3 regions of the Staphylococcus muscae genome follow, and region 3 is predicted to be linked to each of the others. Evidence: predicted binding sites of a transcription regulator. Region 3 holds the regulator's gene; each other region holds the start of a gene.
The links. Region 3 encodes Rex, which represses fermentation and respiration genes when NADH is low (regulators of the CRP and FNR family bind a similar motif). Its sites were predicted from a motif close to TTGTGAAATATTTCACAA; they were not measured.

Region 1 (4,252 bases), 450 kb from region 3:
GATTTTGTAAGAATGATAATCAAATCAAATGAACCAGTGACATCTGTTGGTAAAACAGCAGGAATGTCTACGATGTATGTATCTGTTTCTGTTTGAATTTCTAGACCTTTATCATTGATGGCCTGAACATGGTCTGGCCATGTATCAATTAATGTGACATCGTATCCTGCTTGCTTAATGTAACTTCCAATACGACTCCCCATAGCACCTGCGCCAGCAATAGCAATTTTCGTCATTTGACATCCTCCTTATTTTGTAAACGGTTTAATTCAAGTTTAGAATTTTCGAAAAGATATGTCAATTACATGTAAAAAAACACGAGATACTTAAGTGTCGTATCTCGTGTGTGTAATCTGTTGTTATACAGGGCGAACGGTTATCTCGTTGACATTGACATGTGCAGGTTGTGTTAATGCGTAGAGTACAGCATCTGCAATGTTCTGTGCTTCAAGCATTTTACGATCACCGAAGTCATATCCATCATTGAGCGGTGTGTCTACCATGCCTGGTGAGATACTTGTTGAGCGAATACCTGTGCGTGCTAATTCTTTCTCAAGTCCTTGTGTAATCGCATGTACAGCCGCTTTTGTTGCGCTATAAAGTGTACTTACTTTTGTGACTTCAAAGCCTGAGATTGATGAGATATTGATGATATGTCCACTAGATTGTGATTGAAGATGTGGCATGACAGCATTAATCGCATAAAGTGTCCCTTTCACATTAACATCAATCATCGCATCCCAACCAGAAACATCTCCTTTTGTAATAGCTGAAGAAGTCATTAAACCAGCACTGTTGATAAGAAAATCAACTTGTCCGAAGTGTGCAATTGTGTGTTCAATTGCTTGTTCCACTGATGCACGATCCGTGACATCTGTTGGGATTATTAATGCATCTGTAAAATCTTCTGCAACGGTATTCATTTTATCTTCATTACGTGCGAGTAATACAATCTTTGCGCCATTGTCGTTGAGTTGTCGTGCAATAGCAGCACCGATACCACTGCTTGCACCAGTGATCACTGCGACTTTATCTTTGAGTATTTCCATATTATTTTCACCTTCCAGAAGTCTGTTTTTAAAGCTGTCGGGGCTGAGATATTATAAATCTGTACTTTGGGTAGAAAGTAGAATGATTATCTCAACTGTTTTCCTAACGTCATTCATAACCTAACACATTCATAAAACATAAGAAAATCAATTGCTCTTGACGTAAGTTAACAAATATGTCAAAAAGCGTATAAAAAACGCATTATCAAGAAGAAAGTATTATGTTAAAATATTCACATTGAAAATGAAAAGAGGAAGAAAAAGAATGCTTCTTTTTAGTATAGAAATTATAATTATGGTTCTTGCAATTGTTCTCGGATTGCGTACGGCAGGCGCACTCGGTTGTGGGATCTTTGCGATTGTTGCACAATTAGTGATGATATTTGGCTTTGGCTTATCACCGGGATCAGCCCCAGTAACGGCCGTGTTAATTATTTTATCAATCGGGATTGCAGGCGGAACACTTCAAGCAACAGGGGGCATTGATTATCTCGTCCACTTGGCATCAAAAGTGATCGAACGTTTCCCGAAATCTATCATCTTCATTGCGCCTATGATTGTCTTTTTATTTGTATTTGGTATTGGGACAGCAAATATTGCCCTTTCATTAGAACCAATTATTGCGAAAACAGCGTTAAAAGCACGTATTAAACCTAAAAAACCACTAACAGCTTCTGTGTTGACAGCGAATATCGCATTGTTGTGTAGTCCGGCTGCATCAGCCACAGCATACATGATCTCAGAATTTGCAGGATTAGGCATTACAATGGGACAATATTTATCGATTGTTTTGCCGACAGCGCTCATTAGCATGGTTATCTTGAGTACTTTTGTGACGTTCGTTGGAGAGACAAAAATGGATGAGCGTCAAGCGCAGACAATGCTTCAAAAAATTGTTGAAGAAGATACAACAAAAACATATTCTACACGTGTTAAGTTAGGTGTATTGTCATTTATTGTGGCAGTCGCTTGCATACTTACATTCGGTATTTTCCCTGAATTTGGTCCATCATTTAAAGTTGATGGTGAAATTGTTAAGTTACAGATGACAGATCTTGTACAACTTTTTATGTATATGAGTGCGATGGTTAATCTGTTACTCATTAAAATTCAGCCGACTGAAATTTTAAATTCTCATATTACACAAGCTGCGATTGGGGCTTTATTTGCGGTGCTCGGGCCTGGTTGGCTAGGGGCAACCATCTTCAGCGCTCCTTCTAACCGAGATATCATGGAGACGCAAATAGGAGGACTTGTTGAACAAGCACCGTGGCTCTTGATCTTGTTCGTCGGGCTGGTATCAATGGTTGTGATTTCACAATCAGCCACAGCATCTATCATGGTGCCGATTGTGATGACATTAGGCATTCCGCCTACATTCTTCTTAGCCATTGTTCAAACGTTAAATGTGAACTTTGTTATTCCAGCACAACCAACGATTCTCTTTGCGGTAGATGTCGACGAAACACGTTCAACGAAAACGACCAGCTTCTTGTTACCAGGATTTTTCTTAATTGCAACAACGGTCTGTGTCGGTTTATTGATTAAAACAATTTTAGGTGCTTAATAGAATAGATAAAGATACAAGCAGGTAGATATTCATGATCTACTTGCTTGTTTTTATATAGGCAAATACTGGTATGAAAGCAATTGTCCTATGTTATAATTGTAGAACACTAAATAAAAAAACAGAAATTTTCGATTCAAATTGTATAAATTTAATATTAAATTGTGCTATAATAAAATTACAGTGTTAATTATTTTCATATTTTGAATTTTTTAGCCTACGTTCTCCCCATAGTAACGTGGGCTTTTTTGTATGGAAAATGAAGTGCTGATGATATTTCCTGTGAATGCTAATAATCAGGGTAAGACCCTCACAAATTCGTATGATTGTGAGGGTCTTTAAATTGAAAAAGTATTTAATCACGTACTTTTTTAGCAAGGTCAGTAATATATGCAAAAAAGGCATCGTGATCTACATGATAAACGAGATTAAGTGGTCGCCCATGTTCTTCATCTAGATAAGTGCGCCCTTGACTTGGTCCGTGTGTGATAACGGATGCATGGACTGTTTTTTGACGGACGAGGTCAGGTTTACCTGTATATGCTGTTGTGAGTACGTCCCACAAGAAATATGTTGAATTTGTTTGAAAGTGCGTTAATGGTGGAACAGCCGCGTAACTGACGCCTAGAAAGTCAACACCCGTATGTTCATGTTGATCTGCCCAGTACTGACGAATGGCAGGTGTGAGTGGGACTTGGTTGGTGCTTTCCAAAGCGACCATGTCAATCGGGATATCCGTTTCAAAAACATGTGCAACAGCTTCAGGATCCCAGAAAGCATTCCATTCAGCCGTTCCATCATGCTCAGGCTCTTCAACATTTCCTCTATCTAAAAATGTCCCACCCATCCATACGAGTCGTTCGATATTGTCTGTAATATTTGGTGCCACATCTAATGCTTTCGCAAGGTCAGTTAGCGGGCCAGTGAACAGGAGTGTCACAGGTTGTTGAGAAGCTTGGACTTTTTCAATGATATCTTCGTAAGCATGTGTTTTGAGTGTGTGTGATTGTGACGGACGTTGCTCGTTTAAGATGGGTAAAGCATCCATAAAGAAGGCATGCATGCGCCAATCTTTTGGAAAAGGGTTTTTCCCGCGCTCATAAGAAGTTGCCACATCAATCGGATAATGGCTAAAGCGATTGATAATTTTGCGTGAAGCACTTTCAGCAGGTTCGACATAACAATCAGCACCGATCGCACTCACACCAATCAACTTGATATTATCCATATGTAAGAGTAGGAAGAGTGAGACTAAGTCATCGACACCGCCGTCGTGGTTAAAGTAAACAGGTTTCATCATTTTTCTCCTTTATCTGTGATAGTTCTATCATAAGTGACATGTGTTAAAAAATCACGAATTCTTGCGTTCATAAATTCGCCATAAAATAAAGAGAAAAAATAGTTATGTCTCATGATATAATAATGATAATCATTATCAATTAAGAGGTGATACGATGAGAAAAGAAGCAGGCCATACATTTTTAGCAAAACTAGGAAAAACACGATTACGTCCGGGTGGAAAGCGTGCGACGGATTGGTTAATCGATAAAGGACATTTTTCTTCGGATAAACAGGTGTTAGAAGTCGCATGCAACATGTGTACCACATCGATTCATTTGGCGAAAACTTACGGCTG
Region 2 (4,252 bases), 310 kb from region 3:
CTTAATGGTCGATGCGGGTGATGCATTCCAAGGATTGCCAGTTTCTAACTTGTCAAAAGGGGAAGAAATGGCAAAAGCGATGAATGAAGTAGGTTATGATGCAATGGCAGTTGGGAACCATGAATTTGACTTTGGTTATGACCAACTGAAGAAATTGGAAGGCATTCTGAACTTCCCATTACTGAGTGCCAATGTGTATAAAGACGGTAAGTTAGCATTCAAACCATCAACGGTTGTTAATAAGAATGGTTTGAACTACGGCATCATCGGTGTCACAACACCTGAAACAGCGACAAAAACAAGTCCAGAAGGCATTGTAGGTGTGACATTTGCAGATCCACTTGAATCGGTGAAACGTGAAATGACGAAGTTGAACAATCAAGTGGATGCCTTCGTTGTATTGTCACATCTCGGTATTGATCCATCTACGCAACAAAAATGGCGTGGTGATTACTTGATGCAACAATTGAATGCAGTGAAAGATTTCAAGCATCCGATTGTTGTGATTGACGGTCATTCACATACAGTGTTGGAACAAGGACAAACATTTGGTAAAGATGTATTAGCACAAACTGGAACAGCTTTAGCGAATGTAGGAAAGGTGACATTTGACGTAAAAGATGGACAGTTAAGCAATGTGAAAGCGGCATTAATCAATGTGAAAGATGTGGGCGATTTAACACCAAATGCAGCGTTGAAAAAGCAACTTGATAAAGCAAATGCAGATTATTTAGAAGCAACATCTGAAGTAATCATCCCGAATAACAAAATACACTTCAACGGTGAACGAGATGATGTACGTACGCAAGAAACTAACTTAGGAAATGCAGTAGCAGATGCGATGGAAGCATACGGTCAACATGGTTTCAGTACACCTTCTGACTTCGCCGTCACGAACTCAGGTGGCATTCGTGCTTCTATTGCACCGGGGACAGTGAAATTGAGTGATATTATTACAGTATTGCCATTCGGTAACACCATTGCTCAGATCAAAGTAACAGGTGAAAACGTATTGAAAGCATTTGAACATAGCTTGAGTGCACCGACACAAACCATTGACGGTAAAACACAATTCACAGCGAATGGTGGATTGTTACAGATTTCTAATGGTGTCCGTGTTTACTATGATATGAACAAGGCACCCGGACAACGTGTGAACGAAGTACAAGTGTTGAACAGAAAAACAGGTCAATATGAACCGCTAGACTTAACACGTGTCTACAATGTTGCAACGAACGACTTCACAGCGTCAGGCGGCGATGGTTTTGACATGTTTGGCGGACCACGTGAAGAAGGTGTGTCACTTGATAAAGTCATGGCGGATTACTTGAAAACGGCTGACTTATCGCAATATGACACAACGGAACCGCAGCGCATGATTATGGGACAACCGGTCAAAGGTGAAGATGCAGTGACGACTCCACCTGCGACAGAAGTACCAAATAATCCAACGCAAACACCACAGCCAACAGTACCGGGTGAAGTGATTCCATTCCCGACAACACCGGAACAGCCAGCTGTAACGGGAGATAACGATGTAGTGGCAGCGGCAATGTCAACAACGGATATGCCACATAAATCGCTGCAAGCGAACGTTGTGCATATGCCGATGACTTTGCAAGAACAATCTGTAATGATGGCTGGAAATGATGGAGATATGTTGCCAGCGACGGGTGGAACGCCAGCGGATACGACGGCACTTGGTTACTTGTGTATTGGTGTAGGTTTATATGCGATGCGACGTAAACGAGTAGCGTAATTTTTTATAATATAGTCACAATGGACAGCACTCTTAAAAAGGGGCTGTCTTTTTTTGTATATCGGAGTGTATTTTGGGGATTTGAAAAAGAGTGAGAAGCGTTATCAACTAGTCGTATCAAGGGATACAAGAGTTTGTGAAAAAATTAACAATTAGGGAATATGGAGATATAAATAGGCAAATCCCTAGTATCGTGAAAAAAATAGCAAAGGTACAATAGACATAATAAGGAAAGCCTATGTCTATTGAGGAGGATGAATATGGCAAAATTTGGATTAAACTTCTTTAAGCCGACTGAAAAGTTTAACGGTAATTGGTCAGTTTTGGAACATAAGAGCCGTGAATGGGAAAAAATGTACAGAGAAAGATGGAGTCATGACAAAGTCGTACGTACAACACATGGTGTTAACTGTACGGGATCATGCTCATGGAAAGTGTTTGTAAAGAATGGTGTCATCACTTGGGAGAACCAACAAATTGACTATCCAAGTTGTGGACCAGATATGCCAGAATTCGAACCTCGTGGCTGTCCACGTGGTGCGTCGTTCTCATGGTATGAATACAGCCCACTACGTATTAAATATCCATACGTAAGAGGTAAATTATGGGAATTATGGAAACAAGCATTAAGTGAACATGAAGATCCGATTAAAGCATGGGCGTCTATCGTTGAAGATGAGAAGAAAACACGTATTTATAAATCAGCACGTGGTAAAGGTGGCCATGTGCGTGCAAACTGGAGAGACGTAGCGCAACTTATTTCAGCACAATTAATCTACACAATTAAGAAAGATGGTCCAGACCGTATCGCAGGATTCACACCAATTCCAGCGATGTCTATGATCAGTTATGCAGCTGGTGCACGTTTCATCTCATTACTTGGTGGAGAAATGTTAAGTTTCTACGACTGGTATGCGGATTTACCACCAGCATCTCCACAAATCTGGGGTGAACAAACAGACGTACCAGAATCAAGTGACTGGTACAATGCAGCATACATCATGATGTGGGGTTCTAACGTGCCATTAACACGTACACCAGATGCCCACTTTATGACAGAAGTTCGTTATAAAGGTGCAAAAGTTGTTTCAGTAGCACCTGACTATGCAGAAAACGTTAAGTTTGCGGATAACTGGTTAGCGCCAAACCCTGGTACTGACGCAGCGATTGCACAAGCAATGACACATGTTATCATGCAAGAATTCTATGAAGATGAACCATCTGAAATGTTCATAAACTATGCAAAACAGTATTCAGATATGCCTTTCGTAATTCGTTTGGATAAAGATGCAAATGGCTACAAAGCTGGTCGTTTCTTACGTTCAAGTGACTTCGGCAGTACATCTGAAAACAGTGAATGGAAACCAGTCGTATTCGATACGTTAACAGATACAATTCAAGTGCCAAACGGTACAATGGGTCAACGTTGGGAAGAAGGCAAACAATGGAACCTTAAGTTAGAAAACGAACAAGGTGAAAAAATTGATCCAGCTATGACAGTAGCAACAGGTGAATATGCGCTTGCAACAATTCAATTCCCTTACTTCGACAACGCAGGTAACGGTGTATTCGAACGTCCAATTCCAGTGCGTAAAATGACATTGGCAAATGGCGAAGAAACACTTGTTACAACAATCTATGACTTAATGGCATCACAATATGGTGTGAAACGTTTCGGTCATGAATTAGAAGCAAAAGGTTTTGAAGATGCAGAATCGTTCTACACACCTGCATGGCAAGAAAAAGTAACAGGCGTGAAAGCAGACGTTGTAACACAAGTTGCACGTGAATTTGCACAAAACGCAATTGATACAGGCGGCCGCTCAATGATTATCATGGGTGCAGGAATCAACCACTGGTTCAACTCTGATACGATTTATCGTGCAATCCTTAACCTTGTTGTTTTATGTGGTTGTCAAGGTGTGAACGGTGGCGGCTGGGCGCACTACGTTGGACAAGAAAAATGTCGTCCAATTGAAGGTTGGAGCACAATTGCATTTGCGAAAGACTGGCAAGGTCCACCACGTTTACAAAACGGTACAAGCTGGTTCTACTTTGCAACAGATCAGTGGAAATATGAAGAATCTGGTGTAGATCGTCTTGCATCACCACTTGCAGAAAACATCAAGTTACAACACCCTGCCGACTACAATGTTCTTGCAGCACGTAACGGTTGGTTACCTTCATACCCACAATTCGATCGCAACAGCTTATTATGGGGCGAAGAAGCACGTGATGCTGGTGAATTCACAAACGAAGCAATCTTAGCACGTGCTTTAGAAGACGTGAAATCACGTAAGACGAAGTTTGCGGTTGAAAACCCAGGCTTGCGTAAAAACCATCCGAAATCATTATTCGTATGGCGTTCAAACTTAATCTCAAGTTCTGCCAAAGGTCAAGAGTACTTCATGAAACACTTATTAGGTACGAAGTCAGCATTAATGGCTGAACCGAACGAAAGAGACAAACCAGAAGAAATCGAATGGAGCGAAG
Region 3 (4,252 bases):
TAGCTTACGCTTTTCACGGCGTGCTGCTTTTAAGTCTTCATAAGTTGTTTCTTGTTCAGATAGTTGTTCGTTTGAAGGACGCACTGTTGTATTTTGAGCTTCCGCATGCGTTGCAAGTGCGTGTTGTTGTTCAAGCTTTTCTAAATAATATTGATAGTCACCGAGATAGATGCGGCCACCGTGTTCATCCAGATCAAAGACTTTGTTTGCCAATTCGTTAATAAAGTAACGGTCATGAGATACAAAGATTAAAGTACCTGCGAAGTCATTGAGTGCTTGTTCAAGCATCTCTTTAGAATCAATATCAAGGTGATTGGTAGGCTCGTCAAGGATAAGCACATTATTGCGTTCTAACATTAGTAGTGCAAGTTGAAGTCGTGCCTTTTCGCCACCTGATAAGTCATTGATAATTTTTTGAACATCATCTTGAGTGAAAAGAAAGCGACCGAGAACCGCACGAACATCTTTTTCGGGCATATGACGATATTGATCCCAAACATAATCTAAAATGGTTTTACTAGACTGAAACTCTGCTTGTTTTTGATCGTAGTAGCCAATTTTTAAGTTAGCACCTGGAATCACTTGACCTGCTAAGGCACTGAGACGTCCAGCAAGTGTTTTGATTAATGTAGATTTTCCAATCCCATTTGGACCGATAATCGCAATATGATCTCCTTTTGATACTTCCATATTGATTGGCTTTGTAATCGGGGTTTCGTATCCTACTTCTAAATCACGTATGTGCATCACATCGTTACCTGTATTGCGATCGAAGTCAAAACGAATATCCGCACTCCTTGCATCCAACATAGGTTTTTCTAAGCGTGTCATTTTTTCTAAAACTTTTCGTCGGCTTTTTGCCATACCACTTGTAGAAGCACGTGTAATATTTTTTTCGACGAAGGTTTCCAAGCGTTTGATTTCATCTTGTTGTCGCTCATATTCTGCGAGTCGCTTTTGATAGTATTGATCACGTTGGGTAATAAATTTACCATAGTTACCCACATAGTGCTTCACTTCACCTAAAGAGACATCATATATTTGTGTGACAATTTTATCTAGAAAGTAACGATCGTGTGAGATAATGACGATAGCACCTTTGAAAAACTTTAAATAGTCTTCCAACCATGCGGTCGTTTCCATATCGAGATGGTTTGTTGGCTCATCAAGTAACAATAAATCTGGTTCACGCAACAACATCTGTGCGAGTGAAAGGCGTGTTTTTTGTCCACCACTGAAGTCATTTACAGGGCGATGATAGTCGTTTTCCGTAAAATGCAGCCCGTTTAAAACAGTCTTTATTTTACGTTCATAATCATAGCCGCCTTGCTTTTCAAACTCGTTCGATATACTTTCGTAACGCTTCATATGTTCTTGATAAGCATCCGAATCATAGCGATCTGCGTGTCGAGCGAGCCAATCCGTTTCTTCTTGCATCTTGTCACCGAGTTGCTTAAGATGTTTAAATGGTTGTAACATCTCTTCAAACACAGTTTTTTGAGTGTTGAGTGTCATTTGCTGTGTCAGATAACCCATTTTTAAGTTTTTAATCTTTGAGATATGACCCTCTTCGTATGCTTCAACACCTGCAATGATCTTCATTAAAGTGGATTTTCCTGCTCCGTTACGACCAACAATGCCAATGCGTTCACCGGTTTTCACTTCAAAGTTGACACCATCAAAAATTGTTTCGCCATCAAAGGACTTTGAAATCTGACTGAGTTGCATTAATATCATGTGGGATGCTCCTTTCATTAACATATATTGTACAACAAAAATATACCCATCAAAATGTAAATGTTTCTTTCTGAGTGAAAGTCAGTTATAATTATAGTGTTGTGCTGTGAAATGTATCACATATGTTTTAGAAATATTTTTGGAGGATTGTGAAATGGCTAAAGAAACGGTGAAAATTCCAAGAGCGACCTTAAAACGCCTACCTTTGTATTATCGGTTTGTAAACACGTTAAAGGCGAAAGGTGAAAATCGCGTCAATTCTAAAGCAATTAGCGAAGGATTAAATATCGATTCTGCAACGATTCGACGTGACTTCTCTTATTTTGGCGAGCTTGGCAAAAAAGGATACGGCTATAACATTGACAACCTTCTAGACTTTTTCAAATCAGAATTAAGTGACTCTGAAGAGATTCACATCGGCATTGTAGGTGTCGGGAATCTCGGACACGCATTGATTACTTACAACTTCTCCATCCACGATGATATGACAATTACAGAAGCATTTGATATACGTCCAGAAGTGATTGGTGAAACAATCGGTAATGTCCTTGTTAAACCAATGTCAGATATGACAGAAATTATTAAGAAGGAAAAACTTGAAGTGGTGATTATTGCAACACCGGAATCTGCAGCACAAGCGGTTACAGATCAACTTGTTGAAGCAGGCATTAAAGGTATTCTTAACTTCACGCCAAAGCGAGTACAAGTGCCGCAATCGGTACAAGTTCATCAAATTGATCTTGGTGTAGAACTTCAATCATTACTCTTTTTTATGAAAAATTACAATTCAACATTACAAGCATAATACATTCGACATAGATTATTGAATATGTAAGAAAATAAGTCATCAAAATTCAACGTTTGAATTTTGATGTTTTTTTATGTTGATTTCTCAAAATAGTGTAGAAACTGGTTTTGAAGCTGAGATGTTTTACAGAAAAATAATCTTTAAAAATGTTGCGGATTATTCACCCCTATACAAGAAAGGGACAGATTTATGAAATTTTATACTAACCCTTGCATTATGAAATAACATTCTATATAATTCAGATAATGTTAATCGGATATAGGAGGTTGGTAAAATGATTTGGACTATTTTCAGTGGTTTAATCGTTGGAGCATTGCTAGGATTTGTGATGCAACGTACAAGATTCTGTTTGACAGGTGGATTCCGCGATATGTACGTTCAAAAGAATAACAAGATGTTCTATGCATTACTTGTTGCAATTACAATTCAAGCAATTGGCATTTTCGGACTACAAGCAGCTGGTTTCATTACGATCGATAACGGAACATTTCCTATTGTTGGTACAATTATTGGTTCGTTCATCTTCGGTGTCGGCATTATCTTAGCAGGCGGCTGTGCAACCGGAACGTATTATCGTGCAGGTGAAGGGCTTATCGGAAGTTGGATCGCACTCGGATTTTATGCACTTTTTGCAGCTATTTCAAAATTTGGTATTTTAGCACCGATCAACAAACGTTTACAAAGTTATACAGTTGCAAATGCAGATATGTCTGTCTCAACAGGTGTGCCATATTGGGTATGGCTCGTACTTTTAGTGGGTATTACAACATTTTTCGTTGTAAAAACGTTACGTAAACCAAAACCAACCATTGCAGTTCCGAGATTAAAGCAACGTTACACAGGGATTAGACACATATTGTTCGAACGTCGTTATCATCCTTTCGTTGCAGCGATTGCAGTCGGCTTGATTGCAATGATTGCATGGCCAATGAGCATTTCGACTGGACGTGAAGGTGGATTAGGGATTACGACACCATCTGCACATATCGTTCAATTTTTAACAACAGGTAATGTTACTGTATTGGATTGGGGTGTTTTCCTCGTACTCGGTATTTTAGTGGGTTCATATATTGCAGCGAAAGGTTCGCACGAATTTAAATGGCGCTTGCCAGACATTAAAACCATTCGTAATAGTGCATTAGGTGGTACATTTATGGGCTTTGGTGCAGCCGTAGCAGGTGGCTGTTCAATTGGTAACGGTCTTGTTGCAACAGCCGCATTATCTTGGCAAGGATGGATTGCATTAGCATCAATGATTCTAGGTACGTGGTTTATGAGTTACTTCTTGTTTGTCAAACCATTACGTGCAGCACGCCGACAAACACAAAGTGTAAAAGCGCAATCAGTGAATGCATAATATAGAAATAAAGGAGATAATATCATGGTATATGAACTTGGTACAGTTGGAATGGTATGCCCGTTCCCTTTAATAGAAGCACAGAAAAAGATGGAAGAACTTGCAATTGGTGATGAGTTGAAGATTGATTTTGACTGCACGCAAGCAACAGAGTCAATCCCAAACTGGGCAGCAGAGCAAAACTATCCCATTACGAATTATGAGCAACTCGGTGATGCGTCATGGACAATCACTGTTCAAAAAGCATAATGTTATAGAAAAGTGAGAGACTGATTCATGTGTCAGTCTCTTTTTTATACGCACTATCGTGAAGTCCTTCCTAATTGTGAAGACTTGTCACAACTATAAAA

Region 1: C7J88_RS06795 (anaerobic C4-dicarboxylate transporter family protein) is a predicted target of Rex. The motif match lies at 1,271-1,288, and genes of this name have one in related genera.
Region 2: C7J88_RS06180 (nitrate reductase subunit alpha) is a predicted target of Rex. The motif match lies at 1,894-1,911, and genes of this name have one in related genera.

What each region holds. Positions count from the first base shown of each region.
Region 1 is NZ_CP027848.1:1,354,392-1,358,643, reverse strand. It holds gene C7J88_RS06805 (ketopantoate reductase family protein) at 1-236, opposite strand, end outside; gene C7J88_RS06800 (SDR family oxidoreductase) at 360-1,049, opposite strand; gene C7J88_RS06795 (anaerobic C4-dicarboxylate transporter family protein) at 1,294-2,616, shown strand; gene C7J88_RS06790 (nucleoside hydrolase) at 2,972-3,913, opposite strand; gene C7J88_RS06785 (class I SAM-dependent methyltransferase) at 4,071-4,252, shown strand, end outside.
Region 2 is NZ_CP027848.1:1,220,984-1,225,235, reverse strand. It holds gene C7J88_RS06185 (5'-nucleotidase C-terminal domain-containing protein) at 1-1,759, shown strand, start outside; gene C7J88_RS06180 (nitrate reductase subunit alpha) at 2,020-4,252, shown strand, end outside.
Region 3 is NZ_CP027848.1:908,423-912,674, reverse strand. It holds gene abc-f (ribosomal protection-like ABC-F family protein) at 1-1,737, opposite strand, end outside; gene C7J88_RS04515 (redox-sensing transcriptional repressor Rex) at 1,892-2,542, shown strand; gene C7J88_RS04510 (YeeE/YedE family protein) at 2,820-3,902, shown strand; gene C7J88_RS04505 (sulfurtransferase TusA family protein) at 3,927-4,151, shown strand.